One region of the Pedobacter sp. SG908 genome, then DNA from elsewhere that is predicted to be linked to it. Evidence: riboswitches for the same ligand, from Rfam matches in the RefSeq annotation. Region 1 holds a riboswitch; each other region holds the start of a gene.
The links. Region 1 has a riboswitch for thiamine pyrophosphate ahead of thiD (bifunctional hydroxymethylpyrimidine kinase/phosphomethylpyrimidine kinase). Riboswitches for the same ligand answer to the same signal wherever they lie in the genome.
Positions count from the first base shown of each region.

Region 2: linked by a shared signal. The riboswitch ahead of thiS (sulfur carrier protein ThiS) and the one ahead of thiD (bifunctional hydroxymethylpyrimidine kinase/phosphomethylpyrimidine kinase) in region 1 are both predicted to bind thiamine pyrophosphate.
Region 3: linked by a shared signal. The riboswitch ahead of FHT21_RS15835 (TonB-dependent receptor) and the one ahead of thiD (bifunctional hydroxymethylpyrimidine kinase/phosphomethylpyrimidine kinase) in region 1 are both predicted to bind thiamine pyrophosphate.

Region 1 covers NZ_JAAOYY010000002.1:1,035,011-1,045,536, forward strand. Annotated here, with positions in the region: gene lpdA (dihydrolipoyl dehydrogenase) at 1-455, shown strand, start outside; gene FHT21_RS19520 (M57 family metalloprotease) at 1,043-2,245, shown strand; gene FHT21_RS19525 (choice-of-anchor I family protein) at 2,706-4,253, shown strand; TPP riboswitch at 4,423-4,601, shown strand; gene thiD (bifunctional hydroxymethylpyrimidine kinase/phosphomethylpyrimidine kinase) at 4,669-5,487, shown strand; gene FHT21_RS19535 (TenA family protein) at 5,484-6,137, shown strand; gene FHT21_RS19540 (MFS transporter) at 6,248-7,456, shown strand; gene FHT21_RS19545 (hypothetical protein) at 7,794-8,480, opposite strand; gene FHT21_RS19550 (efflux RND transporter permease subunit) at 8,805-10,526, opposite strand, start outside.
Region 2 covers NZ_JAAOYY010000002.1:217,090-227,615, forward strand. Annotated here, with positions in the region: gene pepT (peptidase T) at 1-1,105, shown strand, start outside; gene FHT21_RS15925 (hypothetical protein) at 1,185-1,514, opposite strand; gene FHT21_RS15930 (aldose 1-epimerase family protein) at 1,652-2,518, shown strand; gene FHT21_RS15935 (VOC family protein) at 3,214-3,639, shown strand; gene FHT21_RS15940 (leucine-rich repeat-containing protein kinase family protein) at 3,822-5,123, opposite strand; gene abc-f (ribosomal protection-like ABC-F family protein) at 5,178-6,767, opposite strand; TPP riboswitch at 7,223-7,311, shown strand; gene thiS (sulfur carrier protein ThiS) at 7,376-7,579, shown strand; gene thiC (phosphomethylpyrimidine synthase ThiC) at 7,594-9,477, shown strand; gene FHT21_RS15960 (thiamine phosphate synthase) at 9,484-10,098, shown strand; gene FHT21_RS15965 (thiamine phosphate synthase) at 10,095-10,526, shown strand, end outside.
Region 3 covers NZ_JAAOYY010000002.1:191,522-202,047, reverse strand. Annotated here, with positions in the region: gene carB (carbamoyl-phosphate synthase large subunit) at 1-1,448, opposite strand, end outside; gene FHT21_RS15845 (carboxypeptidase regulatory-like domain-containing protein) at 1,655-1,972, opposite strand; gene FHT21_RS15840 (ATP-binding protein) at 2,409-2,939, shown strand; TPP riboswitch at 3,431-3,618, shown strand; gene FHT21_RS15835 (TonB-dependent receptor) at 3,673-6,120, shown strand; gene FHT21_RS15830 (thiamine phosphate synthase) at 6,234-6,872, shown strand; gene FHT21_RS15825 (thiamine pyrophosphokinase) at 6,947-7,507, shown strand; gene FHT21_RS15820 (GNAT family N-acetyltransferase) at 7,504-7,998, shown strand; gene FHT21_RS15815 (outer membrane beta-barrel protein) at 8,231-10,526, opposite strand, start outside.

The sequences.
Region 1 (10,526 bases):
GTGCGATGTTGGCACACAAAGCGGAAGATGAAGGTACATATGTTGCTGAAACAATTGCAGGTCAGAAACCACATATCAATTATAACTTAATTCCTGGAGTGGTTTATACTTGGCCAGAGGTTGCCTCTGTAGGCTTAACCGAAGAGCAGTTAAAAGAAAAAGGTGTTAAATATAAAGCAGGTTCATTCCCTTTCAAAGCCAGTGGGCGCGCGAAAGCGAGTATGGATACCGATGGTTTCATTAAAGTTTTGGCCGATGCCGCAACAGATGAAGTTTTAGGTGTACACATGATTGGCCCACGTGCTGCAGATATGATTGCCGAGGCGGTTATTGCAATGGAATTCCGTGCCTCAGCTGAGGATATTGCACGTACCTGCCATGCGCATCCAACCTATACCGAAGCCTTAAAAGAAGCTGCACTTGCTGCAACTGATAACAGAGCAATACACATTTAATTCTTCGGTTGGTGAATGCACCAGTCAATAGAAAATATTTTGAAGCCGGTAAGCAATTAGCGGCTTTTTTGTTGTTAACCCTATCTGGTTTTAAAAAACGGATGGGGCTTTAATTTGATTTGTTTTTTTGTTCGCTTTTTGTGAAGCTAATTATTGACATGAAGTCCTGCTTCGTGTAAAATTTGTATACAAAATCAGTCTTACTTGTAGTCTATCAGCTTACACATTTATTTTCGTGTAAAATTAACTATCTGGGTGTTTTGTAATTATTATGTTACCCTATATTTGACACAGTCGTCCCACTTATATTATTGTTAAAGCAAACCATATCAGTATGATGGGAAACTTCTGTTGAACCAATTCAAAAAAAAACAAAAAGTAATTGGTAATATCTTCTTTAATGCTAAAGCTGGTCTTTGACATTAAATCTCTCACATTTACGGTTAAACGATGCAACCTAAACAGGATTGTAAGATCCATTATGTGGTTCAAAAAAAGCCAGAAGTAATTGGCAATAACCGAGTGCGCTTAAAATAACCCCAAATTATATTAATTATCAACTTTTACTAACTAATTATTCTACAAACATGAAAAAAGTATCAATTAAGAATTTGTTTTATTTCGTTGCCACCATGGGTGCCGCATTTGTAATGACCACTACAGGATGTAAAAAAAATGAAAAATCAATGGCCGATTCCGAGATCAATACTGCAGCGCTGGGCGATGTATCTTTGGATAAGGTAATTAAAGACCTGAAAACAATCAGGGCGATAGGTTTTGATCCCATCAGTGCTAAAATAGTGGCCGATGGGTACATTGTTGAAGGTGATGTACACCTAAGCAGAAAAAGCCTGGATGGTTTTGGTACACAGCCAGCACGCCAGGAGCAGTACTCCACCCAGTATAAAATTGCTACATCGGGTGTAAGAACAATTAATCTGGCGCTTACCAATTCGGGCAGTGCCGGCAATTTGAACACTGCTTTTGATAATACAGTGAAAGACCTAAACAACCTAAAACTACCTTCATTAAAATTTGTAAGGGTTACCGATGTCACTAAAGCCGATATCACTGTTGCTTTTAAAGATCTGGGCGGAGCCGATGCAAGCGGTAATGTAACCTTAGGGCAGGATGGATCGTTTGTAAATCCTGATGGAAACCCGGGTAGCGATATTTCTTTAAACAGTAACCCTGATGCAGGTATTGCATCAGCCAGTGTATCATTTCTTCAAAGCGTATTAGACCATGAATTTGGTCACGCAATTGGTTTGAGACATACTGATTACCGCGATAGATTATACGGCCAGTTGAAATCATCAAATGGTTCTAATCCAAGCGCAGCTACTCAAGATGCTACACTTACCAGTTTGACAAAACAATTAGTTGATGATCAATATGGTGCCGGTACCTGGAACAGGCAATCGGCTAGTTCGAAAGCTTCATTAAAAGCGCAGGTTTTTGCTGCATATTTTGATGAAGGTGATGGTTCAAGCTCAGATTACTCGTTGGCTACACATATTTATGGTACCCCACTTACGCCTACCTATACTAACAATACCTGGACTACCGCAACAGATCCGCTTTCTATTATGATTTCATTTGCCAACAGCAGCAACCTTACTTATAGTGCGTATGATAATATCGCCTTATTGGGTTTATATGGCAGTGCCAATCAGCAAGCATTGATCAAAAGTTACCTTACTTCAACAGGAACTGTAACATCGGCAGCTAATGCTAAAGGAATAACTACTGTAGCCCAGGTGGTAACAGCAGTTAAAGCAGCAATTTAAAGCAATTATTTTGCTTAACTAAAGGGGGTTACGGCCTATAAACCTAAATGGGTTTGTAGGCCGTTTTTTATAGAAAAACAAGTAAGCCTTGGTTTAAAACCTTTTAATATGCTTTATCTCTCGTGCTTTTAGGGGTATTCTATTTATTTGGACATGTCCCAAGCTGCGCAAGGGTCGGGCTATCCGTTTCAATCTTTTGTTATACTTTCGGCTGCGCTTAAGCCAACAACAAAAGGATTTACACTGCTATCCCTAATGCAAAAACCTAGTGCAGATAGAAATTGTTGGCTCTTTAATAATGACATTTCTTTTCTTGAACCCTTCAATTGAGTGAGGATCTGCATTGTTTGATCACAGGACTTTATTTATTTCCTTTATATTTTCTTAATAAAATGATAACAATTAGCGCCTAAAAAACAGCATTTTAGCAATTTATTTTTGCGGTTCAGATATTAAAACCATGAACTGTAAAAAACTATTTGGTGCAATTCTTATTGCGTCGTTGGCAATTGCTGCCTGCAAAAAAGATTCAACTGATGATCCGATTGTAGATCCTCCAATTGAAGCTATCGTTCCTGAAAAAATCGACAGTTTTAAAGAAACTACCTCTATTGATTTAGGTGGAGAATTCGCTTCAGAGATTTCTGCATACGATCCCTTAACGAAAAGATTATTTGTAGTGAGTAATGATGGGGGAACCAAAGTTGATGTAGTAGATATGAGCAAGTATCCAACTGTTACAAAATTGCAAACCTTAACCTTTGCAGTCAACGCTGGTATTAATAGCGTAGCAGTTAGTAACGGTTTATTGGCAATTGCTTTAGATGGAGCTGATAAGCAAGGCAATGGTGATGTTTTCGTGCTTAAAACGTCAGATTTATCAGAAGTTAAAAAAATTACAGTAGGTGCCATGCCAGATATGGTAACTTTTAGTCCAGATGGCAACTACATTTTATCTGCCAACGAAGGTGAACCGAACCTGGCTTATACGGTTGATCCTAAAGGCACTATTTCTATTATTAATATCAAAGATAATTATTCGGTAAAAACGCTTGATTTCTCGGCCTTTGAACCACAAAAAGCTACATTACTGGCTGGTGGTTTCAGGATTTATGGTTATAATGCGAGTTTTGCCCAGGATATTGAGCCAGAATACATTGCGGTAAGCAGCGATTCTAAGAAAGCTTATGTTACCTTACAGGAAAACAACGGCGTTGCTGAAGTTGATATCTTAGCAGGAACCATTACGAAGATTATTCCATTAGGCACAAGAGATATTAGCCTGGCTGAAAATGCTTTCGATGTTAGTGATAAAGATGGTAAAAAAGTTTTGGGTACATGGCCAATAAAAGCTTATTACCTGCCAGATGCAATCTCTTATTTTACTACTAATGGTACGGCCTATCTGGCGCTGGCAAATGAAGGCGATACCCGCCAGGACTATACACCAAAAGAAGCGAAAGAAGAAGTACGCGTAAAAGATCTGATGTTAGATCCGGCTAAGTTTCCTAATGCTGCAACCCTGCAGTTAGATGCGAATTTGGGAAGGCTTACTGTAACCAATACAGCTGGTTTTACTATGGTTGGTACAAACAAAGTGTATCAGGAATTATTTTCAACCGGAGGAAGATCTGTGAGTATTCTTAATGCAAATACGGGAGCTTTGGTAACCAACATCGGTAAAGACCTTGAGCAACACGTAATTGATGCCGGTAAATACGATGATGATCGCTCAGATAATAAAGGCGTAGAAGTAGAAAGTGTAACTGTTGCACAAGTAAACGGACAAACCCTGGCTTTTATTGGTCTGGAACGTGCAGATGCAATCGCCATTTATGATGTGACCAATCCAGCGGCACCAAAATTTGTTCAGTTATGCTCTACAGGCGATGCGCCTGAGGGTTTAATGTTTGTTAAACCAAAAGATAGTCCGAATGGCAGAAGTTTATTAATTGTTTCAAATGAAGGAGATGGTACCGTTCGGTTCTATCAGCCCGATAAAATATAAACGCTATCCCTTATTAATTATTATGTTTTAGCCCCGATGTAAAATCGGGGTTTTTGTTTTTTAGAGTTGTCAATTTTAATAGGCCTTTCGCTGTTAAGGTGCCAACTTTTCGCTTATAATTCATTTCTATAAACGAAGAATAAAAACTAAGCACTATATTGCAAACAAAATAAAACTTTAGGGGTGCCTTCAAATAAGTTGGCTGAGAATATACCCATTTTATAGGTGAAAGATAAAAGGTAAAAGGCGGAAGGTTAAAAACCCTATGCACTATGCCTCAAATCCCATACCCTATAAATGAACCTGATCCGGATCATGCCGGCGTAGGAAATTAGTTTGTCTGCAAAAAATGCGTAAAAATGCATGCTGCATTTGAAGACTCCTGAAGTTGTACAACAAAATGAAGTCTTTAGCAATGAATTATATTAATGTATTAACAATAGCCGGCTCGGATAGTGGCGGTGGTGCAGGCATTCAGGCCGATTTAAAAACCTTTTCTGCCTTGGGCTGTTTTGGTACATCGGTAATTACAGCGGTAACGGCGCAGAATACAATGGGAGTGCGCTCAGTGCACGGCATCCCAGCCGAAATAATTAAAGATCAGTTACAAGCGGTATTGGATGATATAGCGCCAGTAGCCATTAAAATCGGAATGATTAACCTGGCAGAAGTGGTTGGTATAATTGAAACAGAACTTAAGAATTACCTGCCGAAAGTACCTGTTATTTTAGATCCCGTTATGATAGCTACCAGTGGTCATAAATTGATAGCACCTGATACTGTTGAGCAATTAATTAACAAATTGTTTCCATTAGTAAGCTTGGTTACTCCGAATATTGATGAAGCGGTTATCCTTGCCGAACAACCCATTCATAACCTCGATGATATGATTGGTGCGGGTAAGAAAATTATTGAAAAAGGGGCAAAAGCTGTTCTGGTTAAAGGAGGGCATTTAATAGGTCCGGTAATTTATGATGTTTTAATTTGCGGAAGCGATGCTCCCGTTATACTCGAAAGTACTTTTATTGCTTCTAAAAATCTACATGGAACGGGCTGTACACTTTCATCAGCTATAGCCGCAGAAATGGCTAAAGGCAAAACGTTGCTGGCTGCAATTAAAAATGCAAAAAACTACATTAGTCAGGCCTTGCAAGCAGGTAGTGAAGTAAAAACAGGTGAAGGTAATGGACCGCTAAACCACTTTTTTGAACCTTTAAAATTAATTATTCAATGAAGTGGAGCGACGATGCCTGGGAAAGGGTTAAACCCATCTATAACAAAATTTTAACCATGCCTTTTAACCTGGAGCTAAGTGATGGTACTTTGCCAAAGGAAAAATTTATTTTCTACCTGGCACAGGATGCCTATTACTTATTGGAATTTGGAAGAACCTTAAGCACCATTAGTGGCCGTATGCAAGATGCAGATTTGGTGATGGCTTTTGCCGGATTTTCTACAGGTGCCATTTTTGCCGAGCGTAGTCTGCACGAAAGTTATTTTGTAGAATTTGGTTTAGCAAACGAAGTGCAACCTACTCCATCTACACTTTTGTATACCAATTATATTCTTAGCCAGGCTGCGTACGCCAATGTAGAAATAGCAGTAGCAGCCGTTTTGCCATGCTTTTGGATCTATAAGGCAGTTGGCGACCATATTTTTGCACAACAGACCGACAATCAAAATCCCTATAAAAGATGGATCGATATGTATGCAGGCGTTGAATTTGCTACAGCAGTAGAAAAAGCGATTGATATCGCCGATCAACTGGCCGCGCAGGCTAATGCAGCAACTCAACAAAAAATGCTGGCTGTTTTTGAAATGGCAACCCGTTTAGAATGGATGTTTTGGGACAGTGCTTATGAACTCGAAAAATGGAAAATCTAAGATTTTAGCCCCATGAGGTATAAATACTTTAATAAAATGTTAAAAATTTGTGGGTATTTCCAATAGATTTAAAGAACTTTGCAGTTCATTGTATAATTTAAAACATCACTTTGGAAGAAAGCACGCAAGAACAGGAAATTTTAAGTAAACAAGAAGATAAACCTGTATTAGCGCAAAGCTCTCCGAAACAAGTACGATTTGCCATATCTGCCTTTTACTTTATGCAAGGGGTGTGTTTTGCAAGTTGGGCCAGTAGGATTCCGACTTTTAAAGCGTCAATGGGCCTAAACGATGCCGAACTAGGCTCTATTCTTTTTGCGCTACCTGCAGGACAGATTATTACGATGTTTTTTTCTGCAAAACTGACCACTCATTTTGGGAGCAAAAAAATGCTTCGGGCAACTGCACCGCTTTATGCTATTGCATTAACTTTTTTGGCCCTGGCTACCACTGGTTGGCAGTTGGCAGCCTTTTTGGTGCTGTTTGGTATAACGGGTAATCTTTGCAATATTGCTTTAAATACCCAGGGGGTTGCAGGCGAAAATTATTATGGCAAACCCATTATGAGTTCTTTCCACGGGGCCTGGAGTATTGGTAATTTAACCGGGGCTTTAATTGCTTTAGGTTTGGTGAATTTAAAATTGGGGATGTACACCCACTTCTGGATCATTGCCTTAATATCGCTAACAAATGTAGTGCTTAGCTCGAAAAAATTGTTAGACCATAATAATAGGCCCGATGTTTCTGTTGAGAAAACAAAATTTTTTACTATGCCACAGGGCATTTTGGTTTTGTTGGGTATTATTGCTTTTTGCAGTATGGCTACAGAAGGAACGATGTTCGATTGGAGTGCTATTTATTTCGAAGATGTGGTGAAATTACCACATAATAAGGCGATTATTGGTTATGCATCGTTCATGTTTATGATGGCGAGTGGCAGGTTTTTAGGGGTGTTTTTAATCGGTAAATTCGGACGGAAAAATCTTTTGCAAATTAGTGGTGCCATTATATCGATAGGTATGGCGCTTGCCGTAATATTCCCGGAAATTGTTGTCGCCATTTTTGGCTTTATGCTTATTGGTTTCGGCGTTTCGAGTATTGTGCCAATGGTATATAGCATCGCTGGTAACAATAAAAAAGTGCCGGCTGGTAAAGCTATAACCATGGTTTCGAGTATTGGTTATTTCGCATTTCTGTTTGGCCCGCCGTTAATCGGTTATGTTTCGCAACTATCTAGCCTGCGTTATTCTTTCGGTATCATTTCCGTTTTTGGTTTGCTGATTACTTTTTTGGTCACGAAAATTAAGACTATAAATTAGGATTTCATTTCTTGAAAAAATATATGGATTATTTGGAGCGCCGTACCTGTACATAAAAGAGGGTTCCTTCCCGTTTTTCGCTTGTGTGCTTCCTCGTTCCTCGTTGCTGCAGGATACCGCTTCAACCGGGGCTAAAGTGACACGGCAGTTTTTTATTTGATCGGTGCATGTGCACAAACCCCTGTTTCTAAACCCGATTGCAATGTAAAGCCCGCAGCATAGCGAGGACTTGAAATGAAAAGCGGGACTGAAGCTGCCCAAGAACTACCTAACGTCCATTTCCAGGTTTTAAAAAAGCATTATCAACTGACGTCCAATTAACGCCTATAATTGTGTTCTACTCTTTCTTCACCAAACCGTGTTCTTTTAAGGCTGCAACCGCGAGCTCGATCAACCTTAAATTTTCTTCCAGATGCCCGTGCTGCACTTCTACATTGATATAAGGAATATTATTTTGCAGGGCATAAACCGAAAGAGAACCATCATTGGAGACAAATTTAGATTGAAGAATGACATTCACATTGGCCTTTTTTAAACTGCTGAATAATCTCGGCTCGGTTACGTAAATAAGATCGTCTCCATCCATTTGGAAGTTAATGTAAACCGAATCGGCGGTGCTGGCTAAATCATAACCTGGTAAATAAGATGAAATACCAAAGCCACCATCGGCATTGTTATGAAGGGTTAAAAAATAACCCGTAGCTTTTGGATCATAAAAATCGACAATTTGCTTTCCTGCGTTTAAAATGGCTTTTTCAACTTCGTTAGAGCTGAACTGATTTTTTTTTAACCTTGTATTTACACCTACTTCGGTATAAATAGCATTTGGATCTATCCGATATTGATCATCCATATAGGTGAAATAATAATCCCTCACTGCTCCATACTGACTGTCAATCAGTTCGCCACCGTACCAGCGGATATAATCAAAACCAGCCTTTACGCCAGTGTCTTCATTATCATGTACCACTAAAAACTTTACGCCATTGGGTTTATAGCTGTATTTTACTAAGGTGATATCCAAATTACAAAGTTTAACGAAACTTGAGTCGCTACGCATTGCTGCAAAAACAGGTGGATGTTGAGCTTTTACAAGGAGTGTAGAACAGATTAGGAACAGGCTAAGAATGATTTTGAACATAATGCCTAATATACAATGTTGCGCCACCATTTGTTTGGAGACAATATTGTATAATTATCTGGGCAGTGAAGTAGGGCTGCCTCTTTTCGGTGAAATGACATAGAATGGTCCATGGGGAAACGAGCCATGTTAGCGTTCCGTTCGAAACTCCACAAAAAAGCCCCGATTTGGGGTCGGGGCTAAATTGATTGTTAATCTGGATGTTGATTAATGTCCGTGATCTAAATCGTATTCATTCACATCTTTATGATCATATGGTTCAACCATTAACTCGTCGATAGTTTTTCCTTTTTTATTGAAGCCAAGGCGCTCTAACATCCTATCGAATATTAAGTATACCACCGGTACTACAATTAAAGTTAAAAACAATGAACTGGTTAATCCACCTACAATAACCCATGCCAAACCATTTTTCCATTCGGCACCTGCCCCGCTTGCCAATGCAATTGGAAGCATACCAAATACCATGGCGATAGTTGTCATTAAGATTGGTCGTAAACGTGCGTGGTTGGCCAGCACAAGTGCTTCTTTAGTCTCTTTACCTTCAGCCTTTAGGTGGTTGGTAAAATCGACCAGGATAATCGCATTTTTCGCTACCAGACCCATCAGCATAATTAAACCTAAAATGGTAAAGATACCGATTGAGTTATTGGTTAAAGCCAGGGCTAACAATGCTCCAATTACCGCCAGAGGCAGCGAGAACATTACTACCAGTGGATAGATAAAGCTATCGTAAAGCGCAACCATAATCAGGTAAACCAAAATGATAGAAGCCAATAAAGCGATACCTAAAGTACCAAAACCTTCACTCTGGTTCTCCTGATCACCCGCCCAGCTATAACTTACGCCAATTGGAGCTTTAAGCTTGCCATTTTTTTGCAGCTCTTCTAGTTTCGCCTGGAACTCTGCAACCACCGTTCCGGTTGGTCTACCGATTGACTGTGCCTTAACTGATACGGAAGTAGATTTATTTAAACGCTCTAACTGGCTCGGACCAGAACCTTCTGTAATGGTTGCAAATTGTGATAATTTGATCTGTGCACCAGCATTGTTTACAAAAATCAGGTTACGTACGTCATCAATATTCTGGCGGTTGAAGTTTTGATACTGGATATTAATATCGTACTCATACTCCCCTTTACGGTATTTACCATCAGTATTACCCGCAAAAGCAGTCTGCATGGTAGAACCTACAGTTTGCAAAGTTAGGCCAACTGCCGACATCTTATCGCGGTCTACCTGAACGTTAATTTCAGGCGTTCCTTTCTCTACCGATAATTTAATCTCTGTAGCACCCGGAATAGAAGCAAGTACCTTTTGTGCACCTTCTGCATATTTTAAAGCGCTATCCAAATCAGAACCCATTACCACCAGCTGGATCGGTGCGTTTTCTGCAATACCCAAAATACTGATTGGAACAGTTTTTACTTTTGCACCAATTAATTCTTTAGCCAGTGCACGGCTCATTTTGGTTGCGAAAATATCTGAAGAAACCCCTTTACGCTGATCGCGCTCAACAAGTTTAACGTTAATCTCCGATTTATATGCTGTAGCCTGTGTACCACCAAAGTCACCAGTTGATTGGCCTACAGTAGTAATTAACTGTGTAATTTCTGGTTGTTTATCTAAGAAAGCTTCAGCTTTTTGCGTTAAAAAGTTGGTTTGCTCTAAAGAAGCATCTTTAGGTAACTCCAACTGCACCAGGAACTCACCTTTATCTGATTTAGGGAAGAATTCAGAACCGATAAATCCGCCTACCAATAATCCACATGAGCTAAAGAACATCACCACAACAATAATTAATGTTAAGGCTTTGTGGTTTAACGACCATGTTAAAATGCTGGTAATCCAAAGGGTAAATTTCTTTAACTGTTTTTCGAACCAGAGAATGAAACGGCCAAATAAGTTTTTACCTTCAATACGTTCTAA
Region 2 (10,526 bases), 820 kb from region 1:
GGAAATTGGCGTTTCTGATGCAGAAATGGACGATAACGGTTATGTGTATGGTACAATCCCCTCAAATACACACAAGCAATTACCGGTAATTTTCTTCTGTTCGCACATGGATACCTCGCCTGATTGTAGCGGCGAAAATGTTAAACCGATTATTCATGACAATTATCAAGGACAGGATTTAATTCTGCCAGATGACAACAATATTGTAATAAAACTGTCTGAACACAAAGACCTAAAGCAGCAAATTGGTAACGATATCATCACGGCTAGCGGAACAACTTTATTGGGTGCCGATAATAAGGCGGGACTAGCAGAAATTATGGAAGCAGCTGCCTTTTTAATGAGAAATCCTGAGGTAAAACATGGAACTATAAAGCTACTTTTTACCCCCGATGAAGAAATAGGCCGTGGTGTAGACAAGGCAGATTTAAAGAAATTAGGTGCCGATTTTGGTTATACCATAGACGGGGAAACACTAGGCTCAATTGAAGATGAAACCTTTTCTGCCGATGGCGCCACCCTTAAAATTTATGGCGTAAGTACGCACCCGGGTTTCGCAAAGGGAAAGATGGAAAGTGCCATTAAGATCCTTGCTGAAATTTTAGATTCATTACCAAAAGATGCCCTTACACCAGAAGCTACACATCAAAAAGAAGGGTTTATCCACCCGGTGAGTATGAACGGACAGGTAGAAGAAGCAGAAGCTCAGTTTATCATCAGAGATTTTACCGATGAGAAACTAGCAGCACACGGACAGTTTTTGGAAGAAACCGTAAAAAAGGTAATGGCTAACTATCCAAAATCTACCTACAAGCTTAATATTAAAGCACAGTACCGCAACATGAAACAGATTTTAGACCAACATCCTAAAATTGTGCAATATGGTATTGAAGCCATTGAAAGAGCTGGTGTGGTGCCCAAGCAGCAAAGTATTCGTGGTGGAACTGATGGCTCACGACTTTCTTACATGGGTTTACCATGCCCCAATATTTTTGCAGGTGAACATGCCTTTCATAGCAAACAAGAATGGGTAAGCGTACAGGATATGGAAAAAGCCGTGCAAACCATTATTAACATTGCTAGTATCTGGGAAGAGAAGGGATAAGTCCTAAGTCTTGAGGCAGTAGTCATGAGTCTAATAATCGATTAATAAGGACTCATGACTGACGACTTTGGACTAAGCACTAATAAGAAGCTTGTCCGATATCTAAGCGCTCTATTTTTCCTTCCTTATTCAGCTGAAATTTAAAAAAGCTTTTAAAATCGCCCCATTGGTCGGAGTGGAAATGACCATACACCTCCAATCCATTGTTTTCAACTTTATCTATACTGGTAAAACGCTCATGGCCCAGCGCTTTCTTAAAGAAATTATTAAATTTCATCTGGTTCCCGTCATCATAAAAGGCAACCTCGGCAGCAAATAAAGGGACCCATGTTTTTTCGTCACCTTTTTGCAATGCGGTAATAGCGGCCTTTACTTTTGCATTTGATAATTTTTTTAAATCTATCGCCATAGGTATCTGATTTTTTTGAGCGAATTAAATGCGCAGGTAATAAAATAACAGGGCATTAAGCTTTATATTAGCTTAATGATCAAAATTAATAAAAAAGATGTTTTTAAAGCTCATCTTTTTGTTACTTTTAGCTTGTAATGATAACTCTCGAGAACGACTATATAAAAGTTAGCCTGGCGGCTAAAGGCGCAGAACTTCAAGGCTTATTTAGTAAAGAAACCAAGCTGGAATATTTATGGGATGCCAACGCTAAGTATTGGGCAAAACACAGTCCGGTTTTATTTCCTATTGTTGGTTCATTAAAAAACAATAGTTTTATTTACCAGGGTAAAAACTACGAACTACCCCGTCACGGTTTCGCCCGGGATCATGTTTTTAATTTCGAAAAAATAAGTGATACCGAAGCTGTTTTTACCTTAACCCAAAACGAAGATACCTTAAAAGTATATCCCTTTTATTTTGAACTGAAACTGAGGTATCAATTAATAGATAGAAAACTGAACTTAACTTACGAGGTAAAAAATACAGGTACTGCCGAGCTTTTATTCTCAATTGGTGCACACCCTGCATTTGCTGTGCCCAATACGCCCAATACGGTTTACGAAGATTACTACCTGGCCTTTAATGCCGATGAGAAATTAACTTTCTGGAAACTTGAAGATGGATTAGTAGCCAACGAAACGGAGCTCATTGAACTGGGAGGTCACAGGTTAAACCTTAAACATAGCCTGTTTTATAACGATGCATTGGTTTTTAAAACCCTGCAGAGCAATTGTATTAGTTTACTTAACACCAAAAACGATTATGGCCTGCATTTCCATTTCGAAGAATTTCCTTTCTTTGGCATATGGGCCGCCACCGATGCGCCATTTATTTGTTTGGAGCCTTGGTGCGGAGTTGCTGATGGTGTTAACCACGATCAGGAATTAGCACGTAAAGAAGGTATAATAAAACTTGATATAGGCGAAAACTGGTCGCGGTTTTGGGAAGTAGAGTGTTTCTAAAACTGGTATTGATGTAATAAAATAACACAACAGCTTTCATTTCTTAATCTATATTAGGCGAGTTGGTTTTTATTACTTGCTGTAGTGTACAGGATCAAGTTGGCGGCCATTGTTCGTTTTGTACTAACACTTACCTTTATTCACCTTAAAATTCTGTCGCCACGGTGTAGTGAAAATCACTACCTATTAAGGGGTATTTTTACCTTTTAATTTGATGTTAACATGTTGATAACTATATTTATTATGTTAAAATTAAATCAACGGGACGATTTAGATTGAAACGAGCAGCCTTTCAGCAATGAAAGGCTCTTTTTTTTGCAAAAAACACGCCCCCAAAAGAGGACGTGTTTACTCAAACTAAAATTATTTTGGGACGATTGAGAATTAATTCAAACAAATGTTTAATACCCTGATACAAATATGAAAAAGATATGAGAATTATTCCCGTTCAGTTTTATTCATCTGTAAAAGAATAACTTACCCAAAAGCTACTATAAAATGAATAAAACATTTTAGTCTATTTAAAACAGTATTTTCTCAAGTTCGGCACCTGATTTAAACTCATCGCAACAAAGTGGAACCATACAAGCTTATTAATTTAAAGATGTCAAAAACGCCCTTACATTTGTCTCAAGCGCACCCATTTTGTCATTGCTAAGCGCTGTAACTTAGTTGTAAACAAAATAAATAAGATTATGGCTACCATGCACCCTTACTTAAACTTCGACGGCCAGGCCGAAGAAGCTTTTAATTTTTATAAGTCGGTTTTTGGAGGAGAATTTACCTTCTTTGCAAAAATGAGCGATGCACCCGAATCGGACAAATTAACGGAAGCGGAAAAAAACCGCGTAATGCATGTAGCGCTACCCATTAATGAACATACCACTTTAATGGCGTCTGATTGTGTACCTTCTGCGGGGCATGTACTTAAAGAAGGTAATAACATGTATATTAACATCCAGGCGGAGAGCCGCGAAGATGCCGATCGCCTATTTAATGGCCTTTCAGCAGGTGGCACTATCGAAATGCCAATGGAAGATATGTTCTGGGGCGATTACTTCGGTAGCTTTAAAGACAGGTTCGGTATCCAATGGATGGTTAATTTTAGTAATGCTCAATAATTTGATAGCTGCTAAGGCCCATATAGGTGCATCGTCATTGCGAAACCGATTTTTCATCGGCTGAAGCAATCTTTATCGCTAGTTGGAAAGATTGCTTCGTCGTTCCTCCTCACCATGACGCCCCTTCTATTGGAATATGTTATTGATAGCCTCCAATGATAATTGGGGGCTATTTTTTGCAGCTAAATATTAGCTAATGCCTTAACCAGATCCTGAAAGCCAGGCCGCTCTAACGGCGATGCAACTAAACAGGCATCTCTTAAGGCAGCCAAAGCATCCGAACATGTTTCGTTTACCGCTCCGTTTTTTAAAGAAAGTAAATCATCAAGCAGGTAACCATAAGCACTCACTTCTATCCGCTCCAGCGCAAAGGCGAGCCTAACATCAGCCAGATCATAAAAACTTGCGGCACCGAAATCGCCGAACAAGGTACTTCCCTCATCATCAATCAGGATATTATGCGCATATAAATCGCCATGCATAATCCCGGCCTCGTGCAGTTGCGCAGCTAGGGAGGCAATGGTTTTGGCAATGCTCAATATCTGGTTTTCTGACAGCTGCATCCCTTCAGGAAAAACATCCCTGGTGCAGCTTTCTAAACTCGGCGGATTACCCAGGTTATAAAAATGATGCGGAATGAGGTCCATCACCAGCCCTTTTTTATCCTCCGGATGTAGGGCAATCTGTCCGATTAAATTAACCAAACCAGGATGGTAACCCGCTGCAATGTAGGCCGTCATTTCATCTTCCGGCAAACCATCGCTGGTTACATTGCCCTTAAATATTTTAACGGCCACCTCTTGAGTTTCATCACCAATAGTCCTGTTTGCTTTCGAAATAATGCCCGAAGCACCCTCACCCAATAAATGGTTAATCTCTAAATCGTGCCAATTAATCAACGAGAGTGTTTCTACAGCTGGCGTTTTACTAAAGTTGTTCCCCGAAAATGCAATCCACGAAAGTTTAGGCATCGTAGCCATCCATTGCGGCAGCTCATGCAGTTTATTAGCGGCAATGCGCAGCAACGATAAATTTTGGCAATTGCTTAATTCCTCAGGCAATTGCGTTAAACGGTTGCCCGATAACATCAGCTTTTGCATCCGCCTACATAGACCAATTTCTTTTGGTAATTCGGCAATGTTGTTATTTGTTAAAATCAGCCAGCGAAGATTAGGATTCAGCGATTTTGCCGGCACCGATACAATCTGGTTAGATTTAAAACCTGCAATATCCAACAAAGGGCAGTCGCCTAGTACCTCTGGCATCACCTTAAAAAGGTTTTCAGAACAAAAGAAAATCTTCAATTTCTTTAAACGCCCAAAATCTGCCGGAAGGGCGCTTAGCCTGTTAAAAGAAAGGTCCAATACTTCCAGTGTATCAGCCAAATCGAATATTTCCCTTGGGAATTCTGTTAAATTTTCAGAAAGTTTTAACGACACCGCTCCTTTAAGTTTTCCGCTTTGTAATGCTAACAGGTTTTGCATGGATTGTGCTGGTTTTAATTTAAAACGAAGATAAGGCTAAGTTTTGTTTAAAGATCAATTTAAGTCTATTGTATGCTCTACTGCTATCTGGTGTAAGAAATATTCATCATGCGATACCACCAAAAGTGTTCCTTGGTATTCATTAATGGCTGCCGTTAAAATTTCTATATTCTGGATATCGAGGTTATTGGTAGGCTCATCGAGGATCATAAGGTCGGGCGATTGGTTGCTGATGGTTAACGAACAAAGAATCAACCGCATTTTTTCGCCGCCACTTAAGGCTAAGCAGGGTTTATTCCATTCGGTTTTATCAAATAAAAACCGGCTTAAACGGATTTTTACTTCATGCTCCTGTAATGCGCCCAAGTTATATTGTTGCGCCTGTTCGTAAACGGTAAGTTGATTATCAATCAACGAATAATCCTGATCAATATATATGGAGCTAATGCCAGCTTGATTTAAACTTCCCGTCGAGGGTTGCAGCTGATCCAAAATAAGCTTGATCAAGGTGGTTTTGCCTGAGCCGTTTCTACCTCTTATTGCGTAACGTCCGCCACTAAAAATCTGAAAGCTAATTGGTTCTTTCCAAATGAACTGATTGCGGAAAGCAAAGTTGATTTCCTTAGCCGCTACAATACTTTTTCCTTTATGTAAGGTAGGCTGATTGAAACCGATTTTCATTTTATCGGCATCGGGTAATGCGGAACGCAGTTGGCTCATTTCGGTCGAAATATGTTCGAGTTTTTCTGCGTGCACCCCCTTCAGCTTTGCGGTACTTTTTTCTGCATTATTTTTTAACGTATTCATAGAAATGGTCGGTAATCCGGCTTTTTCCTGTTTTTTCTTCCCTCTGGCATCAAGCTTCTGTTGCCGCTCCAGCGATTCTCTTTCTACCTCTTTAGCCTTACGCAGTGCTTTTCCCCTCGCTTTTAAATCATTGTACAAAGCCTCATTTTCAGTTTTCTTTTGTGCCGCATAGAAATCGTAATTTCCGCCGTACAAGGTTATTCCCTGCTTACTTAATTCGTAAACTTTCTCCATTTGGTTTAATAAAGTCCGGTCGTGACTCACTACCACAAAAGTAGCCCTGGCCGACCGGATATAATCATATAACCTGTTTCTACCTTCCAGATCCAAATGATTGGTCGGCTCATCCAGCAAAACAATATCCGGGCGGTGTATGGCAATGCCAGCTAAAAATACGCTGGTTTTTTGCCCGCCACTTAACCTTTCCATTTTCTGGTTTACATCTAAATCTTTCAATCGCCAATGGCTTAAGGCTTCCGCACAACGTTCCTCAATGGTCCAGTCATCATTGAGTATGGCCATGTTTTCGTCGGTTACTTCTCCCTTGAGGATTTCATTCAGTGCTTTTAGTTTATCTTCAATCCTGAGTGCCTGTGCAATTGTCAAATCATTAAACTGGCCAAAAAGCTGAGGTATATAATAGGGTGGCGATTCTGTTTTTGCATGCCCGGCGGTTGGCATAAGTTTGCCTGCTAAAATTTTTAAAAGTGTCGATTTCCCTGCGCCATTATGGCCAATGAGTGCAATTTTTTCGTATTTGTTGATGGTGAGATTTAAATCTGAAAACAGTAAATCTCCATTAGCGTGGATATAGCTAGCTCCTTGTAGATTAAGCATAAATTTCTTTTTATTGGTAAATAATTGCAGGAGCGGAAATGCTCTGCCTGTTATCTATTTTTCTGAAAAGAAATTAATCTTACATCTATCGGGCGATTTTGGTGATGATGCAAAGGTAAGGAATTTTTACGTTTTGCAAAAGGCGGGTGGCTAGTTCACGGTCTTTAGTCGGAGGTTTGGGAGAAAAGTGTCGTCATTGCGAGAAGGCTTTTTCAGCCGACGAAGCAATCTTACAACGATCGCTAGTGGCGTGCGATTTAAGATTATTCATTCTTGCTAGTGTTTTTATTGGTATTCATGACCTCTCTATGTTCGGTTGGCTTCGTGCCTCGCAATCGCAGAGCCTCTGGGTTCTTCACTGCACTCAAAACGATAACAATACAGTTATCGATAAAGTATAGATTTTATCTATATCAATTTTTATTTGCATTAGAAATTTAATCGCATATATTTACAAAAAACTTTAGGGGTGCCTACGTGCTGAGAAATACCCTTTGAACCTGATGCAGTTAGTACTGCCGAAGGGAAAAGTGAAAGCAATTTAACATTGCTGTCTTTTCGATCTCCATTTTGGGGCAATCTCTATAGTTTTTCCAATTTTTTAAAATATGGAAGTAACTATAAACAATCAAAACCATCTGCTCAACGAGGCCTGTTCCATCGAACAGATGCTTGCTGCTGTCATTTCAACGGAAACAAATGGCCTTGCCATTGCCGTAAACCAAACCATTATTCCCAAATCAGACTGGGCAACCCATGTATTAAATCCAGCCGATCAGGTTATACTTATAAAAGCCACTCAAGGCGGATAAAAACAGCTACTCATATGAAACAAGAAAAAACACCGAACCAAGAAGTAATCAGCCGTAGCCCTTTCCCGGCCTCACGCAAAATCTTTGTACCTGGAAAAATCCACGATATCCAGGTGGCCATGCGCGAAATCAGTTTAACGGAAACCAAAATCCACAATGGCTTTGGCTTAACCGAGCCTAATCCGCCTGTAACGGTTTACGATACCAGCGGACCATATACCGACCCCAATGCTGTTATTGATGTAAAAAAAGGCTTACCACGCCTAAGGGAACAATGGATAAAAGACCGACTTGACGTAGAAGAGCTCCCTCAATTATCTTCTGCTTATGGGCAACAGCGCCTGGCCGATGAGAAGCTTGATGCTTTACGCTTTAATTTCATCAACAAACCCTACAAAGCGCAAGCCGGTGCCAATGTATCTCAAATGCATTATGCAAAAAAAGGCATCATTACAGCCGAAATGGAATACATCGCCATTAGGGAAAACCAACAGATCGAACTACTCAACGCACAATTGGGCGAGCAGCACGATGTAATGAACCACCAGCACCAAGGCAATAGCTTTGGCGCAAATACCCCTAAGGGCTACATTACACCCGAATTTGTAAGGGCAGAGGTAGCGGCTGGTAGGGCGGTAATCCCCTGCAACATCAATCATCCCGAGCTCGAGCCTATGATTATTGGCCGAAACTTTCTGGTCAAAATTAACGCCAATATCGGTAACTCGGCCGTTACTTCTACCATCGAAGAAGAAGTAGAAAAAGCCGTTTGGGCCTGCCGTTGGGGAGCCGATACCATTATGGATTTATCAACAGGGAAAAATATCCACGAAACCCGCGAATGGATTATCCGCAATTCGCCTGTGCCCATCGGTACCGTTCCGATTTATCAGGCCCTTGAAAAAGTAAACGGAAAAGCCGAAGACCTCACCTGGGAAATTTTCCGCGATACTTTAATTGAGCAGGCCGAACAAGGTGTAGATTATTTTACCATCCATGCTGGTGTCTTACTTCGTTATGTACCATTAACAGCGAAAAGAATCACCGGCATTGTTTCGCGTGGCGGATCTATTATGGCCAAATGGTGCCTGGCCCATCACAAAGAAAACTTCCTGTATACCCATTTCGAAGAAATCTGCGAAATTATGAAAGCCTACGATGTAGCCTTTTCGTTAGGAGATGGTTTAAGACCCGGCTGTATTGCCGACGCCAACGATGCCGCACAGTTTTCTGAATTGGAAACGCTGGGCGAACTGACCAAAATAGCATGGAAACACGATGTACAAACCATTATAGAGGGACCAGGGCACGTACCTATGCACCTGATTAAAGCCAATATGGAAAAACAGCTCGATCATTGCGGCGAAGCTCCTTTTTATACTTTAGGGCCTTTAACTACCGATATTGCGCCGGGTTACGACCACATTACCTCGGCCATCGGTGCGGCCATGATCGGTTGGTTTGGCACAGCGATGCTCTGTTATGTAACCCCGAAAGAACATTTAGGCTTACCAAACAAAAAAGATGTAAAAGACGGGGTGATCACCTATAAAATTGCTGCGCATGCAGCCGATTTAGCTAAAGGTCACCCCGGCGCACAATACCGCGATAATGCTTTAAGTAAGGCACGGTTCGAGTTTAGATGGGAAGATCAGTTTAATTTATCGCTCGATCCCGATACGGCAAAAGAATTCCATGATGAAACCCTGCCAGCCGAAGGCGCCAAGATTGCGCATTTCTGTTCGATGTGCGGCCCCAATTTCTGCTCGATGAAAATTACGCAGGATGTGAGGGAGTATGCGGCAAAACAAGGTGTGGAAGCAGAAGAGGCTTTGGCGCAGGGCATGCAGGAAAAATCGAAAGAATTTACCCAAAAAGGAAGCGAAATTTATTCTTAAGCCATTATGGAACTGATTGTAATCGCCAAGCCAACCCTTTTTAAGGAAGAATGCCATCTTGTAAATCAGCTTTTCGAAGCCGGCTTACAGGTTTTTCATTTGCGTAAGGATAATGCCGATGAAACCGGGTACCGAAAAATTGTAGAAGGGATCTCACCCGAATACCATCCACGCATTGCCCTGCACCATTTCCATGCCTTGGCCAACGATTATAATATTAAAAGAATCCACCATACCGAAAGCTTCAGAAAAAATTTAACGACCAATATATTGCCCAAAAACCATATACTAAGCACTTCCATCCATCAATTATCAGCAATTGATGATATTGCCCCGTATCACTACAGTTTTTTTGGTCCCGTATTTAACAGCCTCTCCAAACCCGGTTACATGGGGGTTATTCCTCCAGATTTTCATTTAAATAAGCCTAACAGCAATACAAAATTAATCGCTTTGGGCGGCATTGGCCTCAACCAGATCGATCAGGTAAAAAAAATGAACTTCGATGGCGTTGCGCTATTGGGTTGTGTCTGGAACGATCCTTCCCAGGCCCTAACTACTTTTAAAAAAGCCCAGGCCAAATGCCTTGCTTATACTCAACATTTAACAATACAACCATGATCCAGCCCTTACAATATATTTCGCAAGCCCCTAAAACAGGCACGCATATCGATGCCATTGAGCAGGTGCTCCAAGCTGGCGGAAAATGGATCCAGCTGCGCATTAAAAACCAGGCCGAAGCCGAAATCCTGCCTTTTGCAAAAGCCGCGCAGGCTTTATGCGAAACTTACGGTGCCAAATTAATCATAAACGATTATCCGCAGCTGGCGAAAGCCGTAAATAGTTACGGTGTGCATTTGGGTCTGCAGGATATGCCCATTCTTGAAGCCAGAAAAATTATTGGCAAACACCAGATTATCGGCGGTACAGCCAATACTTTCGAACATATCCAGCAAAGGGTAGCCGAAGGGGCAGATTATATCGGTTTGGGTCCGTTTAGGTTTACGCGTACAAAAGAAAATCTGAGCCCTATTGTAGGTTTGGAAGGT
Region 3 (10,526 bases), 840 kb from region 1:
TATCTTTTCAATTCAGTTTCAAGCAATACAAGCTCCTGAATCTGGTTTAAGAACCATTTGTCAATTTTGGTTACCTTACGGATCGACTCCAAAGGTACACCCATTGCCATGGCATCTTTTATTAAGAATAAACGGTTCCACGAAGCATGCTCCAAACCGTCCATAATCTCTTCTATATTGCGCACCTGTCTGCCATCTGCGCCTAGGCCAGCGCGGTTGATCTCTAAACTCTGACAAGCTTTTTGTAATGCTTCGATAAAAGTACGGCCAATTGCCATTACCTCACCAACCGATTTCATCTGCAGGCCAAGCTCTTTGTTCGCGCCTTTAAATTTATCGAAGTTCCAGCGAGGTACTTTAACAATTACATAATCTAAAGTAGGTTCGAAATATGCTGAAGTGGTTTTGGTAATCTGATTTTCAATTTCATCCAGGTTGTAACCGATGGCCAGTTTAGCCGCAATTTTTGCAATTGGATAACCGGTTGCTTTACTTGCCAAAGCTGATGAACGTGACACACGCGGGTTAATTTCGATGGCGATAATTTCATCGTCTACCGGGTTAACCGAAAACTGAACGTTACAACCACCGGCGAAGTTGCCGATTGCACGCATCATTTTGATCGCCTGGTTACGCATTTCCTGGTAACAACGATCAGATAGGGTCATTGCTGGGGCAACAGTGATCGAGTCTCCTGTGTGGATACCCATCGGATCGAAGTTTTCGATCGAACAGATGATGATTACGTTATCATTGCTATCTCTCAACAACTCTAACTCGTATTCTTTCCAGCCTAAAACCGCTTTCTCTACCAAAACTTCGTGGGTTGGCGAAGCTTCTAAGCCACGCTTTAAAGCGGCATCGAATTCTTCTTTTTTGTGTACGAAACCACCACCAGAGCCACCTAAAGTATATGAAGGGCGGATTACCAATGGGTAACCAATTTCTTGTGCAGCTTCTTTACCTTCTAAAAATGAGTTGGCAATTCTCGATTCTGCAACACCTACACCTATATCAACCATTAATTGGCGGAAAGCTTCACGGTTTTCGGTTTTTTCAATTGCAGCAACGTCTACACCAACCACTTTTACACCGTATTTTTCCCAAACACCACGCTCTTCAGCTTCTTTACATAGGTTTAGTGCGGTTTGGCCTCCCATTGTAGGAAGTACAGCATCAATTCTAGGTAAATCTGCAGAGTCGATATGCTCTTGTAAAATAGCCTCTATTGAATCAACAGTTAGCGGGCGCAGGTAAACATGGTCGCCGATAACCTTGTCCGTCATAATAGTAGCCGGATTGGAGTTGATGATGGAAACGGTAATCCCTTCTTCTTTTAAAGAAAGTGCCGCTTGCGAACCCGAGTAATCAAATTCACAGGCTTGGCCAATAATAATTGGTCCAGATCCGATAATCAGTACTGAGCGGATGGAAGTGTCTTTAGGCATGATAAAGCTTAAACAATAATTAAAATTCTAAAGTGTTGAACCCGAAGGTGAAGAAGCAAGAAGGTTTTTTGCTTTTAGAAGGAAAATCCCAACTGTTCTGTCGGGATGCAAAGATACATCTTTAGCCCGATTTTGGGGCGTTTTTTTTAAAATAAAAAAGAGCACGATTTAGGCGCTCTTTTTAGATTTTTCTTCTGAGAAATAAGCTACTGTTGTAATTTAATTTCGCCTAAATCTGTAGTCGCGCTATCTTTTACGGCAACCTTTTCTATTACGGCATCTTTATATGGTGCATTGGCTTTTACCACAACGGTATAAACGCCTTCTTTAAGGTTAGTAAAAGTAAAAACACCTTGATTAATCTGCGCTTTTAGCGTGTCTGTCGCAGCTACAAGTGAAACAGCAGAAGCCGCATCGCCTGGTGTAATTTTCCCTATTATTCCCCCTAGTTTAATATTTGTAAAGGCAATAGAACCTAAAGCAAACACAATAAGAAGGGATAATACAACACATAACTTTTTCATAGTATAACGTTTTAGTTGTTGATGTCTTAAATAAGTAACAGCATTTAGTACAAATAGTTTTAAATAATGAACACTATTTTTCTGATTGTACTATAAATTATACACGGATGTAAAAATTAAATGTACGATTTTATTGTAAATGTTAATTATTGTTAAAAGAATTTCGTAAAAGTGGTGCTGTGAGTCAGAATTAAGTCACGAAGTTGTGATGATCGAAATATTGGCAATAATGTTGTAATAAGCAGAACATATATGCGTTTTGTATATACTTTAGACAATGATCTAAAGCTTCCTCCGCGGATTAGTTACCCGCCATGAGGATTTCTTCATAAATAGTTTGTTTGGTTTATTATCCGGTTAGAGGAGCCCTCCTCAACCGGATTTTTTCTTTTAAGGCTTTTTCTTTTACATTTGACAGTATTCAAGAAAACGTATCGTGAATAAAAATATTAAAAAGATTGCTATTGTTGGTCCGGAAAGTACGGGAAAATCTACTATATCTCAATTGCTGGCAAAATACTATAAAGTTTCGTGGGTGCCAGAGTATGCCCGTTACTATTGCGAAAACCTGGTTGCCGATTATACCCTACAAGATGAAGTGAATATGTACTATGGTCAGGTCGCTTTAGAGGATGCAGTTTTAGTAACCACCGGAAGCGATTTTATTATTTGCGATACCACTTTTATTACCGTAAAGATATGGAGCGATGAAGTGCTTGGCGAAACACCAGAGATTGTGTTAGATGCCTTGCCGAAACGGCCGTACGATCTGTACTTGTTGATGGATATCGATTTACCATGGCAGGACGATCCGCTGCGCGATTTTCCGGAGAAACGAGAGTATTTTATGGAGGTTTGGCATAAAGAACTCCGCACCTTAAATGCGAATTACAAAGTAATTGGCGGTTTGGGCGATGAAAGGGTAGCGAATGCAATTAAGGCTATTGATGATTTTTTGACCCTGTAATTCAGGAATAAGGAAAAGTGGCATTCTTTCATTAAATTAAGTTTTTTTGGTTTGGAGACGATTGTTAGTAGCTTTTGGCAACCGGCGGGTTTAATTAACAGCGGTTTGCTTCAGGGCGCCAAATTTTGTCAAATAAACCCGATTGTCGGGAAGCGCTTCCGATCCTTCATCGGAACTCGTACCAGAAAGCGGGGCTGAAAAAGCCAAAAGCATAGAACCGCTCATTTCCAACTAATAATAAAATGTTTTTCTTTTTAGGAAATGAAAGGTTAGTATTTCATAGGTGCTGTAGCCCTGCCATCCGCTTTACTTCGTTGCACTCCGTGTCCGCTGCTGTCGGGTTTAGGTACAGCGGTTTGCTTCAGGGCACAGAACCTTCGTTTTCTAAACCTAAAAGGTACAAAATTCACCATTTGCGCAATCAGTTTTTAGAGATTTAACCCAGAAAGTATCAAAAAACACTCGAATTGCTTAAAATTTTCTACATTTGCACCATCATTAGGGGTGCCTTGTTTAAATAACACAAAAACAGGCTGAGATCATACCCATTGGCTTTGAATAATCAAATCAAAATACTCAATTTCCAAACGTCTGAAAATTGAATTTTGATCATTGGAATTTAAAGACCATGCACCTGATCCGGGTAATGCCGGCGTAGGGATTGGAGTTATGGAAGTTTAACTGAAAATCGGCAATGCCCCTTTTCCGATGAGTTTAACTAAAAACAATAAAATTGAAAAATTTACTTTTTGCAGCACTTGTTGCAATGTTGCCCTTCTTTGTATCGGCACAAATTTCTGTTACAGGTAAGGTAACAGATCAAAATCAGCAACCTCTTCCTGGTGCTACGGTTAAATTAAGAAATCAAAAAACAGCAGTTGTAAGCGATGCTTCAGGAAATTATAGTATCACAAACCTCGTTAATGGAAAATACACTATTGTAGTGAGTTATGTAGGCTATAAAACAATCGAAAAGACTGTAGAGCTTAAACAGAATACCGCGTTAGATTTTAGCCTCTCACCACAAAATTTCTTAGCTGAGGAGGTAATTGTTCGTGCAACACGGGCAACAGAAAAATCGGCCACTACCTACAAGAATATTGGCAAGGAGGAAATCCAGCAGAATAACTTCGGACAGGATCTGCCTTTCATCCTTCAAAACACACCGGGAGTTGTGGTTAATTCTGATGCTGGTGCTGGCGTAGGTTACACAGGCATCCGTATCCGTGGTAGCGACAATAGCAGGATCAATGTAACGGTTAATGGTATTCCGATAAACGACAGCGAAAGTTCAGGTACGTTTTATGTAAACATGCCCGATTTTGCTTCATCGGTAGATAACGTGCAGATTCAGCGCGGTGTAGGTACTTCAACCAATGGTGCAGGTGCATTTGGTGCGAGTTTAAATATTCAGACAACTGCCAGCGAAATGGAACCTTATGCCGAAATAAACAGCACTTACGGAAGTTTCAATACCTGGAAAAACACGATAAAGGTTGGAACAGGTTTGATTAACAATCGCTTTAGTTTTGACGGCCGCTTATCAAGAATCAGTTCGGATGGTTATGTAGACCGCGGTTCATCCTTGCTTAAATCATATTTCTTATCTGGTGCCTACCACGGAGATAAAGACCTGTTGCGTGTAAACGTTTTTTCGGGAAATGAGAAAACCTATCAATCATGGAACGGTATTCCGCAATCGCGCCTGGAAAATGACGTAGCCGGAATGAATGCCTATATCGCCAGAAATGGATTGGGTGCAGAAGATGCTGCAAACCTTTTAAATTCAGGCAGAACTTATAACAGTTTCTTATACAATAACCAAACAGATAACTATACGCAGAACCATTACCAGTTAATTTATGCCAGGCAGTTTTCTGATCAGTTTTCTTTTAATGGCGCCTTACATTATACCCAAGGCCAAGGTTATTATGAAGAATACCGGGTGCAGGATAAACTGAAAAATTATGGTTTAAATCCGGTTGTTATTCCAGGCGGAACTCCGGTTACCGAAACAGATCTGATCCGCCGGCGCTGGTTGGATAACGATTTCTATGGTGTTACTTATGCCTTTAATTATGTGCCGCAGAAGAATTTAAACTTTACTTTGGGCGGTGCATATAACGAATATAAAGGCGCACACTTTGGGCAGGTGATCTGGGCGCAATATGCATCAAACGGAAATATAGACAGACATTATTATGATAATGATGGTTTTAAAACCGATTTTAACGTTTATGGTAAAGTAAACTACAGCCCTGTTGAATCGTTAAGTTTATTTGCCGACCTGCAATATCGCAGGGTGTATTTCGATGTTGCCGGAACGGAAAATAAACTGAACACTTTGGCCATTAACGAAACCTTAAATTTCTTTAACCCGAAATTTGGGGCAACATATTTTATCAATCCACAGAGCAATGTATATGCCTCGTTTAGTGTGGCCAACAAAGAGCCTAACAGAGATGATTATACAGATGCTGCGGTAGCAGGCATCTCTCCAAAACCTGAACGTTTGAATGATGTAGAGTTAGGTTATCGATTTAAAAATGATAAATTTAATTTAGGTGCCAATGCTTACGGAATGTTCTATAAAAACCAATTGGTAGTTACCGGGCAAATAAATGATGTTGGAGCCAACTATCGTCAGAACGTAGACAGAAGCTATCGTTTAGGGATTGAGGTAGATGGTTCTTATATCATTAACCAGCAATTTGTATTAAACGCCAATGCTGCGTTGAGTAGAAACAAAATCAAGAACTTTACCGAATATTATGAAGATTACGATAATGGCGGATTTGTTGTAAACAACTACAAATTGACTGATATTTCTTATTCTCCCAAAGCCGTTCTTTTTGGGGAGCTTGTTTACAAACCTGTTAGTGGTTTTGCTGTAGCCTTACAGAGCAAGTATGTAAGCAAACAATACCTGGATAATACGCAGAACAACGATAGGACCATTAACGGTTATTGGGTAAGCAATGCACGTTTAGGCTACGATTTTAAATTTGCAGGCGTTAAAAATATTAACCTGGGTTTACTGGTAAACAATATTTTCGATAAGAAATACGAAAGCAATGGTTATACCTATGGCTACCAGGCAGGTGGAAGCAGGGTAACCGAAAACTTTTTTTATCCACAGGCGGGAACCAACTTTTTGTTAAGCCTGAACGTTAAGTTTTAGAAAAGCTTAAAGCTAAAAAACAGTAAATCGTCATTGGAAGATAAACACCCAATGGCGATTTTGTTTTATATTGGCATCCTGATTTTAAAGCCATTAATTCTACCATACCAAGCATGAAATACATAGAGAAACTTCATTACATTACGCACGATATCCCGCACCGCTCACACATTGAACAGGCGCAACTGGCTTGCGAGGCTGGTGCAAAATGGATCCAGTACCGTTGCCTGAGCAAAAATGATGAAGCGCTCCTGCAGGATATTAATGCTATTGCAGAAATCTGTGATGATTGGGGTACCACCTTAATCGTTACCGATCATATTCATTTAAATGGAAAGGCCGATATTCAGGGTTTTCATATGGAAGATATGGATGCCGATTTTATAGCACTGCGCAAACTTGTCGGCAATGATATTACCCTTGGAGGATTGGCAAATACAGTAGAAAATTTAATCAGACTTGCGCAAGAAGGTGTTGATTATGCTGGTTATGGTCCCTTTGCAATAACCGAAACCAAGCCCAACAAGTATAATCTCTTGGGCATAGAAGGTTATCAACAAGCAGTGAAAGAATTGAAAGCTCAGTCCATCAGCATTCCGGTATTGGCTGTGGGTGGGATTAAAACCTACGATGTAGAAGCTTTAATGCAAACCGGTATTTATGGCATAGCCGTTTCCGGAGCCATTAATTTTGCAGATGATTTTATTGAAGCTTATCAAGATTTTTACACGTTAGTTAAAGAAAGCACCTAGTATATAATTAATCATTTTACCTCTAACTGATTCTTACTGTACCGTACTTAAAGCGAAATTTCTATATTCGCAGTATGTCTTCACACCATATTGTAAAAGAAAAACAGGAGCCGGCTTTATACATCGATGAGCTTGGGAATTTTAACGAAGAACTTTTGGGCCAACTACTCGAATGGAGCCCTACGCTTTTGGTTAACGGAGAAAATTACGATAAGATTTTTTCCTTAGGCTTAAAGGTAGATGTGCTGGTAAACGGGAACGGGCAGGAAGCGCAGGAAGATACAAAAGTTATTCAGGGGCCTGTTGATGCTTTAATGGTGGCCGTTAATTATCTTTACGAAGAGAAATATCCAGCAGTGAATGTAATTGCAAAGAAATTCGATCTGGAGAAATTTGCAGGATTTGAAGACAAAATTAACCTGGTGGTATTTACCGAAAGAGCAAAGCACTACCCCATAAAATCGGGATTCTCGGTTTGGAAACCTGCGGGAAGTGAATTCCTGATCCATGGTAACCGATACATCGAAGTAACTAACCTTGAGCAGAATGAGGAAGAAATTTTTATTGTAGTTAAAGATGGCTTTGTAGAATTTACCTTTTCAGGACAACCAATTTTTATTAGCGAACCAATATGATTACCCTCAGAAAAGCAAAAGAAGAAGATATAGAAATCATCAGGGATATTGCTGTGGCAACCTGGCCATCAACCTACCTCGATATTATCGGGCAGAAACAGATTGATTACATGTTGGATAAAATGTACAATAAAGGAGAGCTATTGAAACAATTTATGGAAGGGTATGTCTTCCTGATTGCAGAAGAGGGCGAAAATCAGTTAGGTTTTACAGGTTACTCTATTATTGAACACGAAGAGCGTATTTATAAGCTGCACAAGCTTTATGTGCTGCCATCGGCGCACGGTAAAGGCGTTGGGAAAATCTTAATTAACGAGGTTTTTAACCAGGTAAAAGATGCCGGAGGAAGTGCATTACAGCTGAATGTGAACAAGCATAATAAAGCCAAAGATTTTTACTTAAAAGGAGGTTTTACCATTAAAGAATCAGTAATGCTTGATATAGGCGACGGTTACTTTATGGATGATTATGTGATGGAATATAAGTTTTAAATACGAGCAAACCGTCATCCTGAACTTGTTTCGGGATCTTGTAACAGGATAGATGCTGAAATAAATTCAGCATGACATATAGCTTGGAATATAAAGCACTAAAATTTGTCATCCCGAGCCTGTCGAAAGACCAACCTAAAATATATTATAAAGTGCTTCGACAGGCTCTCCGTAGGAGTCTTTTGGACAACATGATAGATCTTAACTGATAGTATAATCGCCTTTTTTACAACTAATTCTTCATACGGCCTTGTTCTGCTTCAGTACCCGTTGCGCGGCGGCGGGCAGGTTTAATTTCGTTTTTACCAAAACGATAGGTAAAGCTGATTCTGCCAATTTGGGTTTCATTTTTTTGATGCACCGTGTATGTTAAACCCGGATATGCACTTGATAAATTGTTTTCAGATATATTAAATACATCTGATAAGGCCAGTTTCAAACTTGCTTTTTTGTTGAACAATGATTTGCTTAAACCTGCATCAACATAATAACGGGCTTTTAAACTTAAGGTACCGTAATCAAGCGGCGATTCGTAACTGCCATTGATCTCTGCCGTAAAACCATCCATAATCGTAAAGGTTTGTTGCGATTTAAATTGGAAAGATGTTTTCCCGGTTTTTAAAGCACTCCCGGCTAAATCTGGCGATTTGAAACTGAGGTAAAAAACATTTAAGTTATTATTGGTCTGCCACCATTTCGTAATCTGAACGGGCACATTTAAATTGGCGTTGTAGCTAATGTTGGTGGCAATATTTGCATTGGTTTGATATAACGACTGATTTGCGGCATCAGGTAAAATTACTTCTGCAATTACATCGTTAATTCTGCTATAGCCAATGGAGAGCATGTATTTTTGCAATAGGGTATAACTAAGCTCAAAATTGTGTGTATACTGCGGATTTAAAAAGGGATTTCCTTTGCTATAGGTAAATTCGTCTAAGTAATAGATGAAGGGATTTAAAGCATCGTAACTTGGGCGGTCTATCCTTCTGCTATAAGAAAAACCTAACTGGTTGTTTTTTGAAAGCGTTTGTTGAACAAACAATGTTGGAAAGAAATCCCAATAACTTCGTTCCACTACGGTATTCGTGGTAATCAAATTTCCTTTCGAATTGGTTTGCTCAACCCTTAAGCCAATTTGAACACTTGTATTTTTAAACTGTTTGTTTACATTGGTATAAGCTGCATTTACATTTTCATCGTATACAAACTGGTTGCTTCGTTTTACATCGTTCTGCCAGGCATTGTTTACCAACATTTCCGCTTGCAAGTCATTGTCGGTTTTAACCCAGCTGCTTTTAATCCCGGCTTCGAGTTTAACCGTTTTGTTAAGTGATACATTATAGTCGATTTTAAATGCTTTGATATCAATAATCGATGGGGTGTTGTTGCGGGTATACCTGATCGGGTGGATTCTGTCTCCATTGGGAAACCGATAATCGTTTTCATAATTAGAACCATCGTTACCTTTGTATTTGGAATAGTCTACATCTGCCGAGATTTCTGAACCCGCAGTATCCAAAACAGATTTATAATTTAAGTTATAAGAAACATTATTGTATTTGTTTGCTTGCAATGAGTTGGTGATCAGGGTAGAATCCACCTTGTTAAAGGATGGACCGATTAAAGTGTTGTTTCCCGCAGTTTCATTTCCATGATTAAAGTAGCCGTTTACCAATATACCAATGGTGTTTTTCTTATCGATAAAGTAATCTAAACCTGCTTTAAGGTTATTGTTATATTGTTTTCTTTTGCTTTCACCTACCTGCATAAAGTAAATATCGGGTGTGCCATTCGAAATCCGGTCGATAGCGATCAGGTTATCACGCTCAAACTTACCATAGTTGTAGTTACCAAAAACATTAAGTTTCTGTGTACGGTGGTTCAGGTTTAAACCCGCATTTGCCCTTAGGTTTTTACCATATCCTAAAGATCCGTTTATACTGCCGTTTGTTCCGCCGTTTTTACTTTTTTTGGTTTTGATGTTGATAATGCCCGAATTACCTGACGCATCATACTTTGACGAAGGATTGGTAATTAGTTCGATGCTTTCTATTTCCGAACTCTGCATGTTACGTAGTAGGTTCGCCACATCAGCACTGCTCATATAAGTCTGCTTGCCATCCAGTTGAATGAGCACACCTTGTTTACCCATCATCGAAATCTTATCATTCTGATCTACCGTTACGCCTGGTGCTTTTTGCAAAACCTCCAGCGCAGTAGAGCCTGTCATAACCGAACTATTGGAAACATTCATCACGATCTTATCCATTTTTCTTTCGATTAATGGTTTAGTTACCGCTACATTCACTTCTTTTAAGTTTTGAGCGCTTGCGGTGAGCTGAGCCGTTCCGAAATCTACTTTCTGATTATCCTCTGTTAAAACGATGGTTTTACTTTTAAGTGTTTTGTAACCCATGTTACTGGCTTTATAGAAATAACTCCCTTTACCCGAAACATTAAAATTAAATGTCCCGTTTGGATCGGTAAATGCTGTTTTAACCACACTCGAATCGGATGCTTTAAAG